Regions from separate parts of the Pseudomonas sp. NIBRBAC000502773 genome, predicted to be linked through region 3. Evidence: predicted binding sites of a transcription regulator. Region 3 holds the regulator's gene; each other region holds the start of a gene.
The links. The regulator FliA, encoded in region 3, starts transcription of late flagellar genes. The targets are predictions, from matches to a motif close to CTAAAGTTTNNNNNNNNNNNGCCGNTAA.

Region 1 (4,208 bases), 1.8 Mb from region 3:
CAGTCCGCCCTTCCTGCGGCTCACGACAAGCCTGAACCTTCGCCCTATGACCCGCCCACCGACCTGACGCCAGGCCTCTACAATGAGCGTTCCCACACCCTGCATATCGACGGCGATATCAAGTTCGGCCGGTTAATCGTATGGGATGCATCAGATCCCGAAAACCCGAAGATCGAGTTGAATCTGCTGACGGTGGAAACCGGTGACGGCGCGGATTGCGTGCACGTACGCAACTGGCCGGGCAACCGGCTGCAGGTGTGTATCAACGGTAAGTCATATGTTTTCGACAATCACGTCAAACAAGGCCCGCAACAGGGCCTTTGGATCGAGACCAGAGGCGGCAATGACACGGTGATCATCGACGATGACGTCAAGCTGCGGGTGGACATTGAAGGCGGCGATGGCCATGACTACATCCAGGCCGGAGGCGGCAGGAGCAGAGTGTACGGCGGCAATGGTAACGATGTGCTGCGACTGGGCAGCGGCCTGGGCTTTGCAGCCGGCAATGACGGTGACGACACGATCATCGGCGGAAGCGGCAATGCCGTGATGTACGGTAATAACGGCAAGGATCGTCTCTATGCCGGATTTGGCCTCTCGACCAAACAGAGCTACCTGGATGGGGGTGATGGCAATGACCAACTCTACGCCGGCAGCGGGCACACCGTTGCCCATGGCGGCAACGGCAATGATGATCTTATCGGGCATGACCGCACGACCTTCTACACCGGCAAAGGCTGCGACCGTATCTGGAATAACCGGCGCAAGGATCTGATTTACGCCAATGCCCATGACCGATTCGACCGCAGCAAAGGCTCGACTTTCACCGAGGTCAAACCCAGCAACGCCGGCAAGCAAGCGTTTACCGTGGCCGAAGGAACGCTGGGATTCAACCAGCAAGTGAGCGATGACCTGGAGTTTCTACGCAGTTCACCGCTTGGCCAGCAGGCCCTGGCCAAAATGGACGAGCTGGCCGCGATCAATGGCGCAACGGTCGAAATCCGGCAGGTGACCTTGGGCGACACCAGTTACGATTTTGGCAGCGTTGAGCTGGAGAACCAGACACCCGAGGAAGAGGAAAACATAGATGAGACACGATACGGCACCCTCAAGAACGGCGTTCCCGGCGCCCGCGCCAAGAATGCCTCGATCGCCTACGACCCCTACGCAGTCCTTGAGAGTACTGACCGCACTAACGTCATAGCGCCCGTCACCACCCTGTTCCATGAAAACGGCCATGCGTTCAATGGCGCCAACGGCACTTTCCTTGAGGGTGAAGACCAGGAGCAGCTGCAATCCGGAGCATGGGTGCCGGTTCGAAATGCAGAACGCCAGGTCATTGGCATTCCCGGCAACGCAACACCCGCAGACCTCGACAACGACCCGTCTACGCCGCCGAGCACGGTCAATCCGCGACCTTTCATGGAGAACGCCTTGAATCAGGAGATGGGTAAACCGCTAAGAAAAACTCACAAATTCGAGCACAGTGATCAGGGCGACGGCATCTGATGAGCCGGGCGTAGCGAGCCGGCGGCCGGCCTCGCTATGTGCCCGCCCAACAAACTTTGCACCATGGTACCTAAAGACGTGCCACTCCCCGCCGATAGCCCTACGAAGCTCCAAAACAGCCGCGCCGACAATAAACGCTTCGTAAGGACGACCCCCATGCCCCCACTGCGCTCCATTCAAGCCCGCTATACCCTGTTCCTGGTGCTGTTCGTCCTGGTGTTGTTCGTGTTGACGGTCGTCGGCATCGGCCAACTGGTCGCGCCCACGCTGCGCCATACCGAGGAACAGGTGGTGCTCAACCGCATCAGTGAGGTGGCCGAGCAGATCCAGGGCGAACTCAACAAGGTTCAGTCCCAGCAACGCACCATCACCCAGACCATTCCCCTGCTCGACAGCGATGCCATCGACAAGGTCCTGCCGGGCCTGGTCGATCAATATGGTGAGCTGAAGGTCTTCGGCGGCGGTATCTGGCCGCTGCCCAACCAGCGCACGCCGGGGCGCAACAAGCACAGCACCTTCTGGCACCGCGATGCCTCGGGCAAGCTGGCAGTGAACACCTTCTGGAACAGCGACCCCGCCCCCAACTATTACGACCAGAGCTGGTACAAGGGTGGCCTCGCGTCGCCACGTGGCCAATGTGCCTGGGCCGCGGCCTACAAGGACGACGCCAGCCAGGAGCCGCGCACCAACTGCGCCATGGCGATCCAGCGTGACGGCGCGGCGTACGGCGTCGCCACCATCGACGTGACCCTGGGCTTCTTCAACGAACTGGTAGCCAGCAAGGAAAAGGACATCGGCGGGCAGATGCTGATCGTCGAAGGCGACGGCAAGATCATCAGCAACAGCACGCGCCTGAGCAGCCCGGTGGTGTTGAAGAACATCAGTGAATTGACCGGCACCTCGGCCTTTGCCGCCCAGGTCAGCAAGGCCCTGGCCCATCGCGACCAGGCCTTGCAGCGCAACGAGTTCGACAACCAGGGCGTGGCCAGCACCTTCTACATGCGCCCCATCGAAGGCACGCCGTGGTTCCTCGCCACCGCCCTGCCCACCTCGCTGATCACCGCCCAGCGCGATGACGTACTCGGCAGCCTGGCCCTGTTGCAGATCCCCATGGTGTTGCTGCTGGTGCTGCTGGCGGTGTATGCAATTCGCCAATTGGTGCAGCGCATGAAAATCCTGAAGGCCAACATCGATGCACTGTCCACCGGCGATGCCGACCTGACGCGGCGCATTACCATCCGCGCCGAAGACGAACTGGGCGCCATCGGCCATTCGGTGAACCGCTTTATCGTCTACCTGCAAGACATGATCGGCGAAGTAACCCAGGCCACTGGCGCCATGTCATCGGGCCTTGAGCAATTGCAGCAAACCTCGGCGCACACCAACAGCATCCTGGTGCGCCACGCCTCGGAGACCGACCAGACCGTTACCGCCATCACCGAGATGAGCTCCACCGCCGATACGGTGGCGCAGAACGCGGCGCAAACCGCTTCGTTCACCCAGCGCGCCAACGAACACGCCGACCGCTCCCGCGTGGTGGTGGGTGAAGCGTCCACCAGCGTCAGTGCGCTGATCGGCGAAGTCGCCAGTGCCACCCACACCGTCGAGAACATGCGCCAGGACGCCGCGCGCATCACCGAAACCCTCGGCGTGATCGGCGCGATTGCCGGCCAGACCAACCTGCTGGCCCTCAACGCCGCGATTGAAGCCGCGCGGGCCGGCGAGCAGGGTCGTGGTTTTGCGGTGGTGGCCGACGAAGTCCGCGCCCTGGCGGCGCGTACCCAGGCCAGCACTTCGCAGATCAATGAAATGCTTGCGCGCTTGACCACCGGTGTCAGTTCTTCGGTGGCGGCCATGGAGAACACCCAGGCCAGTTGCCAGTCGGCGGCGGATGCCACGGCACGGGTGAACACCGGCCTCGACGAGATGGCCGGTTCGGTCAGCCATATCAATGACCTCAGCACCCAGATCGCCACCGCTGCCGAGCAGCAAAGCGCGGTGACCGAGGAGATCAACCGCAGCATGGTGCATATCCGACATATGGTCGAAGAGCTGGTGCAGAGCGGCCATGCCACGCAAACCAATACACAAAGCCTGCTGGACGCCAATGGCCGGGTGATTGCGTTGATGGGCCGGTTCAAGGTGCGCTGATAAATGGCTGAAACACTCCCGTGCAATGTGCGGGAGTGGGACTATTCTGACAGTTCACAGCCACACAGGAGGTGTGCCATGCGCGCTGTCGAGCATTCGGTCCGCTTGGATCGGATCAGTCAGGAACGTTTTATCCAGGCCCCTATCGATGCCGTCTACGACTATGTGACCCAACCGGATCGCTGGCACGAATGGCACCCCACTTCCCTCGGTGCCGACACCGGCACCACCGGTCCCCTCCCCGCCGGCGCACGCTTTACCGAAATGATCGACCTGCTCGGAGTGCGCGTGCCCATGAGCTACCGCGTGCAGATCGCCCGGCGTCCCGACGAGTTCAAGACGGTGTTCACCTCACTGGCCGTCGACGGCTCGATCCACTACTTTTTGCAACCCTTTCGCGACGGCACCCTGTTCAAGCGCGTGCTGACCTATGAAACCGAATTGCAGCTGGCCAGCCTCCATGAACGCATGATCGAGCTGTCGGCGATTGCACTGGACCGGCTCAAGCAACGGATGGAAAACTCGCTCTCCGTATAATTTTGAAACAT
Region 2 (4,208 bases), 770 kb from region 3:
GAGCCTCCCTGGCGCCGGGGTCAAGGCAGAATCAGTTTAGACACAGCTGCCAACATCTGCGCAGGCTGGAACGGCTTGACCACCCAGGCCTTGGCGCCGGCAGCCTGGCCCTCGGCCTTTTTCGACTCCTGAGACTCGGTGGTGAGCATGATGATCGGGGTGAACTTGTAGTTGGCCAGCTTCTTGACCTCCTTGACGAAGGTGATGCCGTCCATGTTGGGCATGTTCACGTCGCTGATGATCAGGTGCACTTTCTGCCCGGTCAGCTTGCCCAGGGCATCCTTGCCGTCGCTGGCCTCGATGACGTCGTAACCGGCGCTTTTCAAGGCTATGCCGACCACTTGCCGCACGCTGCTGGAGTCGTCGACCACTAATACATTCTTCGCCATGATGTGCTCCTAAAAGAAAGTGATGTCTTGAGAATTCTGCTGCACGGCCGCCTCTCCATGGTGCAGGCGCCGTTGCTCGTCGGTGGCATAGGTGGCTTCCATGCGCGCCAGCCATTGGCGGGCGTCGACGGCCACCGGCTGGTCCGGGGCCTGGCTGGCCTGCAGGAGGTGCTCATGCAGGGCCTGCATGTTGTCGCGCACGTGGCTGAGGATCTGGCTGACCCGGTCCTGGAATTGCAGGTTGACCAGCACTTCGGTCATCTCATCCCGGATGCCGTAGCTTTCCTGCTTGAGCAGATCGGCGGATTCGGCCAGGCGTCCGGTGATGTTCTGGAAGCGTTCGAGCACCACTTGAATACTGTTTTCGGACTCGGCCACCGAATGGCTGTCCTGGTCGGCACTGCTGGACGCGGCCTGGACCAATTGCGTAATGGCGTTGTTGATGATGTCGACCTTGGCCGACATCTGCTGGCCGGTTTCACTGGATTTGCTCGACAGGCTGCGCACCGCGTCGGCCACCACCGCAAAACCGCGCCCGGCCTCACCGGCACGCGCCGCCTCGATGGCTGCGTTGAGGGCCAGCAGGTTGGTTTGCGCGGCAATCGCCGCCACATCGGCGGCCATGGTCCGCAGCTCGCCGGTGTAGGCGGTCAGGCTGCGGACCTGGGCCAGGGTCTGGTCACGGCTGGTTTGGGTGGCCTTGAGCGAATTGATCACCTGGCTCAGCTCGCTGTCACTGCGTGCCAGCACCTCAAGCGCGCCGTCGGCGGCCTGCCCGTCCAGTTCGCCGGCCGCGTGCTGCGAGGCTTGTACCGTCTCCTGCAAGCGTGCGGCGATCCCGGTGAAACGGTTGGCCAGGCTCACGATCGCTTCTTCGGTCTGATGGCGCGAGCTTTCCACCTGCTTGGCCCAGATGGGCATGGCGCCCAGCAATACCTCGTCGAGCTGGGCACGAGAGGCCATGCCGTCGTGCGCCGCGTGCGCATCTGACTGATCCGCCTGTGCAAGCGCTTGCTGCATTGCGTTGCGCTGCGAACCCGCGCTCCACGCACAGGCACCGAGGCCGATCAGCACCAGTACCGTGCAAGCCAGCAGATTGGCCGGCGAGGTTGATTGCACAAGTATCCACAACACGGCGGGCACGACCGGGATCAAAGCGAACCAGCGAAAACGTGGATAAACGGGAAGAGGCAGGCGGCTGGATTGGCGCTGGGGCATGAGTTCGATCCTTGAACGTTGTTGCGGATGTAAGTGACATAGTTGTTATCTGCGCTGTAACTTGCAACTTGAGGTGACTTGAGTGCCTTCCGTCTGGTTTATGACCGCAGGGTGACATATCGGGCAATTCTGGGTCCTTGTTCCTGAAGGATCAGCGGTGGTTTACCGAACAGGGGTTTGTCGCAAGCGCTGGCTAGCGAGTCTGTCTTTCAGGCTGAAAAATCTCTTTGTGGTGAGGGCGGTTGGTTCCGTGGCGGCCTTCGGGCCGACCATGTCGTTGGGTTTGACCGAGTACATATCCGTTGCTGCGGTCACGGCCGCCTATGGTTCCGCTCTTACAGCGGGTCACTTTTGGAAAGAGCCCAAAAGTAACCAAAAGGCTCTCGCCCCACCACTCGGTACCTCGCCTAGGCTCGGTATGCCCTCACTCCGGCTTGAATCCGTGGGCCGCCGTAAGGGCGGAACCCATAGCGGCCGTTACCGCAGCAACGGATATGTACTCGGTCAACTCCAACGACATGGTCGGCCCGAAGGCCGCCACGAAAGTAAGCTGCCCATACTCAGGATTGCCTGACCACCGCGCGTCACAGAGCTGCGCCTTCATGTTTGCACCAAAACAAAACGGCACCTGGGTGCCGTTTTGTGTTCCACGCCCCGGCGCGTTTACTTACGCGCTGCCTCCCACTGCTTGAGCAGGTCGCCATAGGCCACGGTCTCGCCTTTCGGTTTCTCGTTGGCCAGTTTCGGTTTCGGCGCGCCCGGCTGGTCGAACCAGTATTGCGCGTCACGCTCAGGGTTCATTTTCGGGCCGCACACCGGCTGCACCTTGGAGCGTTCCAGGCGCGTCATGATCGCGTCCTGCTCCTTGGCCAGGTTGTCGAGGGCCTGTTGCGGGGTTTTCTCGCCGCTGGCGGCGGCGGCGATGTTGCTCCACCACAGTTGCGCCAGGCGTGGGTAGTCCGGCACGTTGGTGCCGGTCGGGGTCCACTCGACCCGTGCCGGGCTGCGGTAGAACTCCACCAGGCCACCGAGTTTCGGCGCCATGTCGGTCATGGCCTGGGAGTTGATGTCGGACTCACGAATCGGCGTCAGGCCGACGATGGTTTTCTTCAGGGACACGGTTTTCGAGGTCACGAACTGCGCGTAGAGCCAGGCCGCGAGTTTCTGCTTCTCCGGCGTCGACTTGAGGAAGGTCCAGGAACCTACGTCCTGGTACCCCTTCTTCATGCCCTTTTCCCAATACGGCCCGACCGGCGACGGCGCCATGCGCCATTTCGGCGTGCCGTCGGCATTCACCACCGGCAGGCCCGGCTTGGTCATGTCGGCGGTAAACGCGGTGTACCAGAAGATCTGCTGGGCGATGTTGCCCTGGGACGGCACCGGGCCGGATTCGGAGAAGGTCATGCCCGCCGCTTCCGGGGGGGCGTAGGCTTTCATCCAGTCTACGTATTTCTGCGTGGCGAATACCGCCGCCGGGCCGTTGGTGTCGCCGCCACGGGTGACGCTGGAGCCTACCGGGTGGCAGTCCTCTACGCGGATGCCCCACTCGTCCACCGGCAAACCGTTGGGCAGGCCCTTGTCGCCGCCACCGGCCATGGAGAACCAGGCATCGGTGAAGCGCCAGCCCAGGGACGGGTCTTTCTTGCCGTAGTCCATGTGCCCATAGATACGCTTGCCGTCGATTTCCTTGACGTCTTCGCTGAAGAATTTGGCGATGTCTTCATAGGCCGACCAGTTCACCGGCACGCCGAGGTCATAGCCGTATTTTTCCTTGAACTTGGCTTTCAGCTCCGGCCGCTCGAACCAGTCGGCGCGGAACCAGTAGAGGTTGGCGAATTGCTGGTCGGGCAGCTGGTAGATCTTGCCGTCCGGCGCGGTGGTGAAGGAGATGCCGATAAAGTCCTTGATATCCAGGGTGGGCGAGGTGAAGGCCTTGCCTTCGTTGGCCATCAGGTCGGTGATGGATTCGGTCTTGCCATAGCGAAAGTGCGTACCGATCAAGTCGGAATCGTTGACCCAGCCGTCATAGATATTCTTGTCGGACTGCATCTGGGTTTGCAGTTTCTCCACCACGTCGCCTTCCTGCAGCAGGTCGTGGGTCAGCTTGATGCCGGTGATTTCGCTGAAGGCCTTGGCCAGCACCTTGGATTCGTACTCGTGGGTGGTGAGCGTTTCCGACACCACGTTGATTTTCATCCCTCGGAACGGTTCGGCGGCCTTGATAAACCACTTCAACTCCTCAAGCTGCTGGTCGGCCGTAAGGGTCGACGGCTTGAACTCGCTGCCGATCCATTTCTTCGCCGCATCTTCATACGCATCAGCCCAGGCCGAAGCGCTCAAACCGCTGAGGGCCAGTACGGCGGCCAATGAAATGCTATGTCGCAGCTTATTGTTCTTATTCAACATAGAGACCTCCTGGTTGTTTATTCATAAGGGCACTAGCCCCAACGCATCACACTCAACAGCCATACCAGGGAGAGCGCGGACGCTACCCAGATGCTCCAGTCGGTAACGCCGATCACCAGCAAATGCAGGTAGGCGCTGCCGAGAAGACCGATAAACAAGCGATCACCACGGGTGGTGCTGATCGGCAGGACGCCG
Region 3 (4,208 bases):
TATCGGCATGAATCTGCGGACCTTCACCCTTGGCGAGATGTTTTTGTGGATCTTTTTCAGAGAGGATCGCTTCGCGGTCATGTTCGATGCCGGCAAAACGGTCGACCTGGCCGGCCATGAGTACCAATTTGAGCAGGTTGCTTTCCACTTCGGTGACCAACTGGGTCACACGCTTGATCACCTGACCGGTCAGGTCCTGGTAATCCTGGGCGAGCAGAATGTCATTGAGGTTGCTGGAAACCATGCGGTTTTCCTGCTCGCTGCGTGACAAGAACCCTTCGACCCGACGGGCCAGCTCACGAAACTCTTCCGCACCGACTTCACGGCGCATGAAGCGGCCCCAGTCAACGCTCAGGGCGTGGGCTTCCGTGGCCATGCCGTTGACCAGGGGCGTGGCGTTTTCCACCAGGTCCATGGTGCGGTTAGCCGCCGCCTCGGTCAGCCTGACCACATAGGACAGGCGTTCGGTGGCGTCGGTGATCTGCGAAATCTCTTCGGCCTGGGGCATGTGCGGGTCAATCTGGAAATTGACGATCGCGCTGTGCAGCTCGCGTGTGAGCTTGCCCACTTCCTGGTACAGGCCTCGGTCACGGGTCTGGTTGAGCTCATGGATCAACTGCACCGCGTCGCCGAACTGGCCTTTTTCAAGGCTGTCAACCAACTGGTGAGCATGCTTTTTCAGGGTCGACTCAAAGTCTCCCTGTGACGTTTCTTTATGCTCCATAGCTCCCCCGCGATGGCATCAGCCGTGGATGCGTTCGAAGATCTTTTCGATCTTCTCTTTCAAGGCCTGTGCAGTGAATGGTTTGACCACGTAACCGTTGACCCCGGCCTGGGCGGCTTCGATGATCTGTTCACGCTTGGCTTCGGCGGTCACCATCAACACGGGAAGGCTGCGCAATTTTTCGTCGGCACGCACGTGGCGCAACAAGTCGATGCCGGTCATGCCCGGCATGTTCCAGTCCGTTACCAGAAAGTCGATGCTCCCGCTGTTGAGGATCGGAATCGCCGTAAGGCCGTCATCCGCCTCGACCGTGTTTGTGAACCCAAGGTCACGCAACAGGTTTTTTATGATCCGCCGCATCGTTGAGAAGTCATCAACGATGAGGATTTTCATGTTCTTGTCCAATTCGACCTCCAAGCAGTCTTAAACGCGCCCAGCACCTGGACGCGCCATTTCAATCAACAGGCATTACACAAAAAGGACTGCCAAGGGCACCACGGCCCGAGCCCGCGAAGGCCTATCACCTTCGCGGTATCGCTTTGCAATGCTCCCCACACTGCCTGTCAGCGCGCTCGCCACTCTCCCAGACGCCCCCGCAAGCGGGCCGCGCACTGGCTATGCAACTGGCTGACACGGGATTCGCTGACCCCCAGGACCTCACCGATTTCCTTGAGGTTCAGCTCTTCGTCGTAGTACAGCGCCAACACCAACCGCTCGCGCTCCGGCAAGTTGGCAATGGCGTCCGCCAACGCTCCCTGGAAACGCTCATCTTCCAGATCACGGGACGGCTCCATATGCGCGCTCGCGCCGTCCTCGTGCAGCCCTTCGTGTTCGCCGTCCTGTAACAGGTCGTCGAAACTGAACAGGCGGCTGCCCAAGGTATCGTTCAAAATCCCGTAATAATCGTCGAGACTCAATTGGAGTTCGGCCGCAACTTCGTGATCTTTAGCGTCGCGACCGGTTTTTGCTTCAATTGCACGAATTGCGTCACTGACCATGCGTGTATTGCGGTGCACCGAACGCGGCGCCCAGTCACCCTTGCGCACCTCGTCGAGCATCGCGCCACGTATGCGGATACCCGCATACGTCTCGAAGCTCGCGCCCTTGCTCGCGTCGTACTTGGTCGACACTTCGAGCAGGCCGATCATGCCCGCCTGGATCAGGTCTTCGACCTGGACGCTGGCGGGCAGGCGTGCCAGCAGGTGATAGGCAATTCGCTTGACCAGGGGCGCATAGCGCTCGATCAACTCGCCTTGGCTGTCACGGGCAGATTTCTTGTAAGCGTTATAGCCGTTCGCTGTCATAGCACCGGTCCTGCACTCGTCTGATGCACCAATCGCTCGACGAAAAACTCCAGATGCCCCCGAGGGTTGGCAGGCAACGGCCAGGTATCGACCTTCTGGGCAATAGCCTTGAACGCCAATGCGCACTTGGAACGAGGGAACGCTTCGTAGACTGCACGCTGCTTTTGCACAGCCTTGCGCACACACTCGTCGTAGGGAACTGCACCGACGTATTGTAAGGCGACATCGAGAAAGCGATCCGTGACCTTGGTCAACTTGGCGAACAGGTTGCGGCCTTCCTGCGGGCTCTGGGCCATGTTGGCCAGGACGCGGAAGCGGTTCATGCCGTAGTCACGGTTAAGCAGTTTGATCAGGGCGTAGGCGTCGGTGATCGAGGTGGGTTCATCGCAGACCACCAGCAAGACTTCCTGCGCAGCGCGCACAAAGCTGACCACGGACTCACCGATCCCGGCGGCGGTGTCGATCACCAGCACGTCGAGGTTGTCGCCGATGTCACTGAATGCCTGGATCAGGCCGGCATGCTGCGCCGGGCTCAGGTGCACCATGCTCTGGGTACCGGAGGCGGCCGGCACGATGCGGATCCCGCCAGGGCCCTGGAGCAGCACGTCACGCAGCTCACAGCGCCCCTCGATCACATCGGCCAGGGTATGTTTGGGCGTCAGTCCCAGCAGAACGTCGACGTTCGCCAGCCCCAGGTCAGCATCCAGCAGCATGACGCGACGGCCAAGCTCTGCCAGGGCCAGGGACAAATTCACTGACACGTTAGTTTTCCCGACGCCACCTTTGCCGCCGGTCACCGCGATCACCTGTACGGGATGCATGCTGCCCATTTTATTTCTTTACCTTGTCTTGCTTAGACGCAGGCTACATGGCTTGGCCGCGTGAATCGCTTGCAGACCATCGATGTAGGTACATTTCACGGTGTTCATCGCACCTCAACCCACCCGTTTTGCCGGGTTGTGGTAAAGGTCGGCGAACATATCGGCCATCGCTTCCTCGCTAGGCTCTTCTTGCATTTGCACGCTGACGGCGCGGCTGACCAGCTGATGACGGCGCGGCAGATGCAAATCATCCGGGATCCGCGGCCCGTCGGTCAGGTAGGCAACCGGTAGTTCATGGCTGATAGCCAGGCTCAACACTTCGCCCAGGCTGGCGGTTTCATCCAGTTTAGTCAGGATGCAACCGGCCAGACCGCAACGCTTGTAGCTATGGTACGCAGCGGTAAGAACCTGTTTCTGGCTGGTGGTTGCAAGCACCAGGTAATTTTTCGACTTGATGCCACGCCCGGCCAGGCTTTCCAGTTGCAGGCGCAACGCCGGATCGCTGGCCTGCAGGCCGGCGGTGTCGATCAGCACCACGCGCTTGCGCAGCAACGGATCGAGCGCGTTGGCCAGGGACTGGCCCGGATCGACATGGGTGACCGGCACATTGAGGATACGGCCCAGGGTCTTGAGCTGTTCCTGGGCGCCGATGCGATAGCTGTCCATGCTCACCAGCGCGATGTTGTTCGCGCCGTACTTGAGCACATAGCGCGCCGCCAGCTTGGCCAGGGTGGTGGTCTTGCCCATGCCGGCAGGGCCGACCATGGCGATCACACCGCCCTCTTCCAGGGGTTCGATTTCCGGGGTGGCGATCATCCGCGCCAGGTGGGCCAGCAACATGCGCCAGGCCTGGCGAGGCTCTTCGATTTCGGTGGTCAGGGCCAGCAGGTCGCGGGACAACGGGCCGGACAGGCCGATGCGTTGCAGGCGGCGCCAGAGGTTGGCCTGGTGCGGTTTGCTGCCTTGCAGTTGGGTCCAGGCCAGCGAACCCAGTTGGACTTCCAGCAGTTCGCGCAGGCCGTTGAGTTCAAAACGCATCGAGTCGAAGACGCGCTGGTCGACTGCGGCGGCCGGGGCTGGCGCGGCAGGACGCGGCGGTTCGATGAATGTTGGCTCAACCAGCGGCTCGGCGGCGGTCAGCGGCAGGCCGGCGAACAACTGGCGATTGGTGGAGGCATCGCTGTCGCCACGCATGCTCAGCTCAGCCTGGGCCGAGACGATGCGCGAAGCGGTCTTGCGCAGCTCGTCTTCGAGCTCCATGTTCGGCACACGCGGCGCCAATGCCGAGGGGGTGTAGTCCAGGGCAGCCGTCAGCTCGACACCGCCGGCAATACGACGATTACCGATAATCGCGGCATC
Region 4 (4,208 bases), 190 kb from region 3:
TCTTGCGCGTGATTTCCGCCAGCTTGCGCACCTCGTCCGCCACCACCGCAAAGCCCCGGCCCAGGTCGCCCGCGCGCGCCGCTTCAATCGCGGCATTGAGTGCCAGCAGGTTGGTCTGCCCGGCGATCTGCTGGATCACCTGCACAATCGACTGGATACGCAAACTCGACCCCGCCAGCGTGCGCGCCCCCTGCACCGCGACATCCGCCTGGCTCGACAGCCCCTCCACCGTGGCCCCGGCCTGGGCAAACACGCTGTTCTGCTGGCCAATCGTGCCCACCAGTTCATCCATCGAGGCGTGCAACTCGCCGGAGTAATGCTTGAGCTGCGAAGCGATGTCCTCCTGCTGACGCTCGGCCTGGGCCAACACCAGGCCCAAGTCGGCCAGGCCCTCGAAGACTGGCAGGATATTGCGGTCCAGGCCTCGGGTATTCAGGGTGTCGGTGAAGTCATTGTTCTTGAACGCGGTAATCTGCTTGACCACCACATGGTTCAACCCCGCCAGCTTCTTCACCTGACGCCGTAGGAAAAACGCCTTGAACTCGCCGTAATGGGCGATGAAATTGTCCACGTACTCATCACTGAAACTCGCACCCTTGGCCACCCGAAAGAAGAAAATCGCCGTCAGCGTCTGGTTCAGGTTCAGGCCCAGAATCTCCCCGAAGGTCGAAAACCCCGCCAACGGCACATCCCCAAAAATGCCGGCCATGCTGCCCAGCTCGGCGCCGTTGTTCAGCCGGCGCAGAATGCAGTCATTCAAAATCCCCGCCACCGGCTGGCCACCCTTGCCGCGCAGGAACTGCTCATAGTCCAGGCGCGTCGCCTCCCGCAACGGCGTACGCCGCACCATCACCAACTCCTCGCCCGGCGCCACGTCGCAAAACAACTGCACGATCTGCTGCTCATAATCGATGCGCGCGATAGACCGCACAAACAACTCACTGCCCACCCGAATCGCAAACGAATAATCCGCCAGCTTCGACTCCAACGCCTGGGGCGCGCAACTGAACGCATCACACAGCGCCTGCACCATGCTCTTGATATTGCCGCTGCTGTCGATCACCTGGTCAATGGTGCGGTCCTCCACCGACGCCGTCAGCACACTGAAGGTCAAATCCGCCGCCTTGAAATTCTGGCTCTTGAACACCCCAAACCGCACATGGGCCGCCGTCTTCAGGAACACAATCTGCGCATGGTTCTGATAACTGCGTTGGCCGTCATGAATCATCGTCTTCTGGAAATCCGACTTACCCCCGGCCGATCCCCCTACGAACAAACACGGAAACCGCCCCGACTCATACAGCGCCTCCATAAAAAACGACTCCGACGCCGACAACCCATCGAACACCACATACGCCAAGGTATCGCGATGATCGATCGACGTACGCACCTGCACCCGCTTGATATTCGCCACCAATTTGGCAATCCGCTCCTGCATCCCCAACCGCTTACCGCCACCGCGAATGTCCTCACACTCCAACGGCACCATCACCACCTCGGCCGAGGCGATCAGACTGTCGTCGAACAACTGCAACACAACCCGGTCCCAGCGCTCACCGGTGGCGCAATACAGCGAACCGGGCGCATTGCAGAGCTCGCCGGAGGTGGTGCACAGGCTGAGGGTGGACTGGGGGAAACGGCGCTTGAGCTTGGCGGCGATGGCGTCGATGTCCAGGTGGGGGAGATGAAACCGGTGATCAGGGTGGGGGTGATACGCAGGGCCGTGAGTGCGGCGTCCAGGTTGTTGGCGGTGCTGGTGAGGGTGGTGGTGCCTTGGCGAGCGGGCCGGGATTTTTTCAGGAGGGAGAGTGGGTTCATAGGGTGGGCTCGGTCGGGTGGGGATGCGGGGGTAGGCATGTGGTTAGTAGGGTTATCGGCAGGTTGGGTGGGGGCTGGAGGGGGATGTGACGGATGGACGCGGGTGGGAAGAGTCGGACCATGACATCAAATATGTCATTTGCATTCAGAAGAACGCCTCAACGATTCGATGAGTTTTGTCGATGTACTTGAACGTGAGCTTTGCTTTCGGGCGAGCGGTGATAAAGATCCACAAAAGATCGCTCTTGGTCGACTCCTACACTCACGCATTTGCTGACAAATGGCTGGCGGACTAACAGAAAACGGGATTTACTTGAGATAAAGAATGATGTCACTATGGCACCATTCTGGAGTGATAATCTGGTTTTGCTGTTTCGATTTTTAGCCGATTTGATTTTTTAATTAATGGGAATTAAATAGTAGTCAATATGATTTCCTTATGAGAGACAAGGAATGGTTAAGCTAAAGGATATAAATAATTTTATTGCTGTTGATTTGGAAGATTATAAGCAGTGCCTGGATTCTGTCGAGCATACCCAGGTAACTAAAAGCTTAAAGACAAATTTGAGGTTTCATCATTTAAAGTTTGATGGCAACGGGCGGCCTATGTCAAAGGCCTTAGCGGAGCTACTGTATCAATATATAATCCACTATTGTATTGCCGCTAAAAATAGACCCTCAGCTATTACTGCGAAAGAGTCAGCGCAGCTCATAAAAGAAGCACGCAAGCTCTTTCGGCACCCGGATATTACCGACGATAGTCCAGATAAAACCGGAGAGGCCGGAGAAGCTCTGCTATTCTTCCTTATGGAGGCAATAATCCAAGCTCCACAAATTGTTTCTAAAATGGAGCTTAAAACTAACAGAAAGCTTGAGGCTAATGGATCGGACGGCATACATGCAAGATGGAATGAAAAAGATGAAATCGTAGATTTTTATTTTGGTGAGGCTAAGTTATACCAAAAAATAGATGATGCAATTGCGTCAGCCTTAAAGAGTATTGAAGCGTTTCATGTTGATGAGATATACAAGCACGAATTTACAATGATAACTAAGCATTTTAAGTATGCTGATTCGGAAGTGCAAAAGGCCGTTACTGAGCATATAAAACTTGGCGAGCCTGGGCCGGGTGCGCGAGTCAATCACGCTTGTCTAATAGGTTATAATTGGGATGAGTATGATAACAAAAGTAATAAGAGTAGCAGAGAGCTCGCTCAAGAGTTTAAAGAGAAGCTCAAAGAAGCAACGTCGTTTATAGCGGCGCAACTTGATAAGAAGCTGGAAGGGTTTTCTAGAAAGCACCTTTGCCTAGAAGTGTTTTTTATTCCTTTTCCCTCAGTGCAAAACTTTCGAAATGAATTTAACGAAGCCTTAGATTAATATGGATATTAATGTAGAAGATTTTCAAGAAGATATTAATAAGCTTTTTGCCTATAGCACTCTGCATTTGCTCCCGGCCCGTAATGAGCCAAAGAAAATATCTTTAGCTGAGTCCAAAAGGCTTATAGGTATTGCTTCGATATTATCTATATCTGATGTCTCGGATGAATTGTCTCTTGCGTATGAAATTATAAGTCGGTTAATAGAGTGCGAATCAGATTATGAAGAAAATATAGCTCAGGCGGCAGATATTATTCTTTCAAGAATAGGAAATTTTCCTGGTCGAGATCTTCTAAGGAGCCGTTTTAGAGCTCTTGAGAATTTTTCACCAGCGCTAATTCTCTCTCTGGAAAGGCTCGCCAGGGAAATCGAAAATACGACCGAAGAAGGCGTAAAATTAACTGACTTTCAACATAGATTTTATATGGATCTGGAAAAGCAGAAGTCTCTTAGTATTTCAGCACCAACTTCAGCAGGGAAATCATTTATACTGAATCTCGATTTGGTGAGACGGCTAGGGGCTGGGAAAGAACATAATATAGTTTATATAGTGCCTACTAGAGCACTGATTTCCGAGGTTTCCGCTCGAATAAGAAAAACCATAAAGATTAGACAGATAGCTGGCACAATAGTAAGAACTGCTCCATTTCCTACAAAAGATAGTGCTCAGTTAAAAAGTGTGATTTATGTTCTGACTCCAGAGCGATTGCTAAGTCTTCTAAAACCGGAAAATAATAAGGCGAAAATAACTTCATTATTTGTTGATGAGGCTCATGAGATTCAGAAGGGTAACAGAGGCGTAATTCTGCAGAGTGCCATTGATCTTGCGCTTAGCCTGCATCATGGTGCTTCAGTTTTATTTGCAAGTCCTCTAATAAGTAATCCTGGTTATTTTCTGAGTCTGTTCGGGCGGCAAGGTGAGGGATCTTTTTTTACTGAGACGGTTTCTCCCGTTTCTCAAAATCTGTTACTAATATCTGAGGTCAGGAGTCAGCCAACGAAAATTAGTG

Region 1: NIBR502773_RS29210 (methyl-accepting chemotaxis protein) is a predicted target of FliA. The motif match lies at 1,580-1,607, and genes of this name have one in related genera.
Region 2: NIBR502773_RS03165 (methyl-accepting chemotaxis protein) is a predicted target of FliA. The motif match lies at 1,653-1,680, and genes of this name have one in related genera.
Region 4: NIBR502773_RS05880 (methyl-accepting chemotaxis protein) is a predicted target of FliA. The motif match lies at 1,871-1,898, and genes of this name have one in related genera.

The regions. Positions count from the first base shown of each region.
Region 1 is NZ_CP041189.1:6,387,387-6,391,594, reverse strand. Features, by position in the region: gene NIBR502773_RS29215 (M91 family zinc metallopeptidase) at 1-1,509, shown strand, start outside; gene NIBR502773_RS29210 (methyl-accepting chemotaxis protein) at 1,666-3,660, shown strand; gene NIBR502773_RS29205 (SRPBCC family protein) at 3,739-4,197, shown strand.
Region 2 is NZ_CP041189.1:711,839-716,046, forward strand. Features, by position in the region: gene NIBR502773_RS03160 (response regulator) at 21-389, opposite strand; gene NIBR502773_RS03165 (methyl-accepting chemotaxis protein) at 399-1,607, opposite strand; gene NIBR502773_RS03170 (ABC transporter substrate-binding protein) at 2,271-4,013, opposite strand; gene NIBR502773_RS03175 (DUF2160 domain-containing protein) at 4,046-4,208, opposite strand, start outside.
Region 3 is NZ_CP041189.1:1,479,266-1,483,473, forward strand. Features, by position in the region: gene NIBR502773_RS06665 (protein phosphatase CheZ) at 1-724, opposite strand, end outside; gene NIBR502773_RS06670 (chemotaxis response regulator CheY) at 743-1,117, opposite strand; gene fliA (RNA polymerase sigma factor FliA) at 1,288-2,028, opposite strand; gene fleN (flagellar synthesis regulator FleN) at 2,025-2,858, opposite strand; gene flhF (flagellar biosynthesis protein FlhF) at 2,964-4,208, opposite strand, start outside.
Region 4 is NZ_CP041189.1:1,293,781-1,297,988, reverse strand. Features, by position in the region: gene NIBR502773_RS05880 (methyl-accepting chemotaxis protein) at 1-1,660, opposite strand, end outside; gene NIBR502773_RS05875 (DUF1837 domain-containing protein) at 2,272-3,198, shown strand; gene NIBR502773_RS05870 (DEAD/DEAH box helicase) at 3,200-4,208, shown strand, end outside.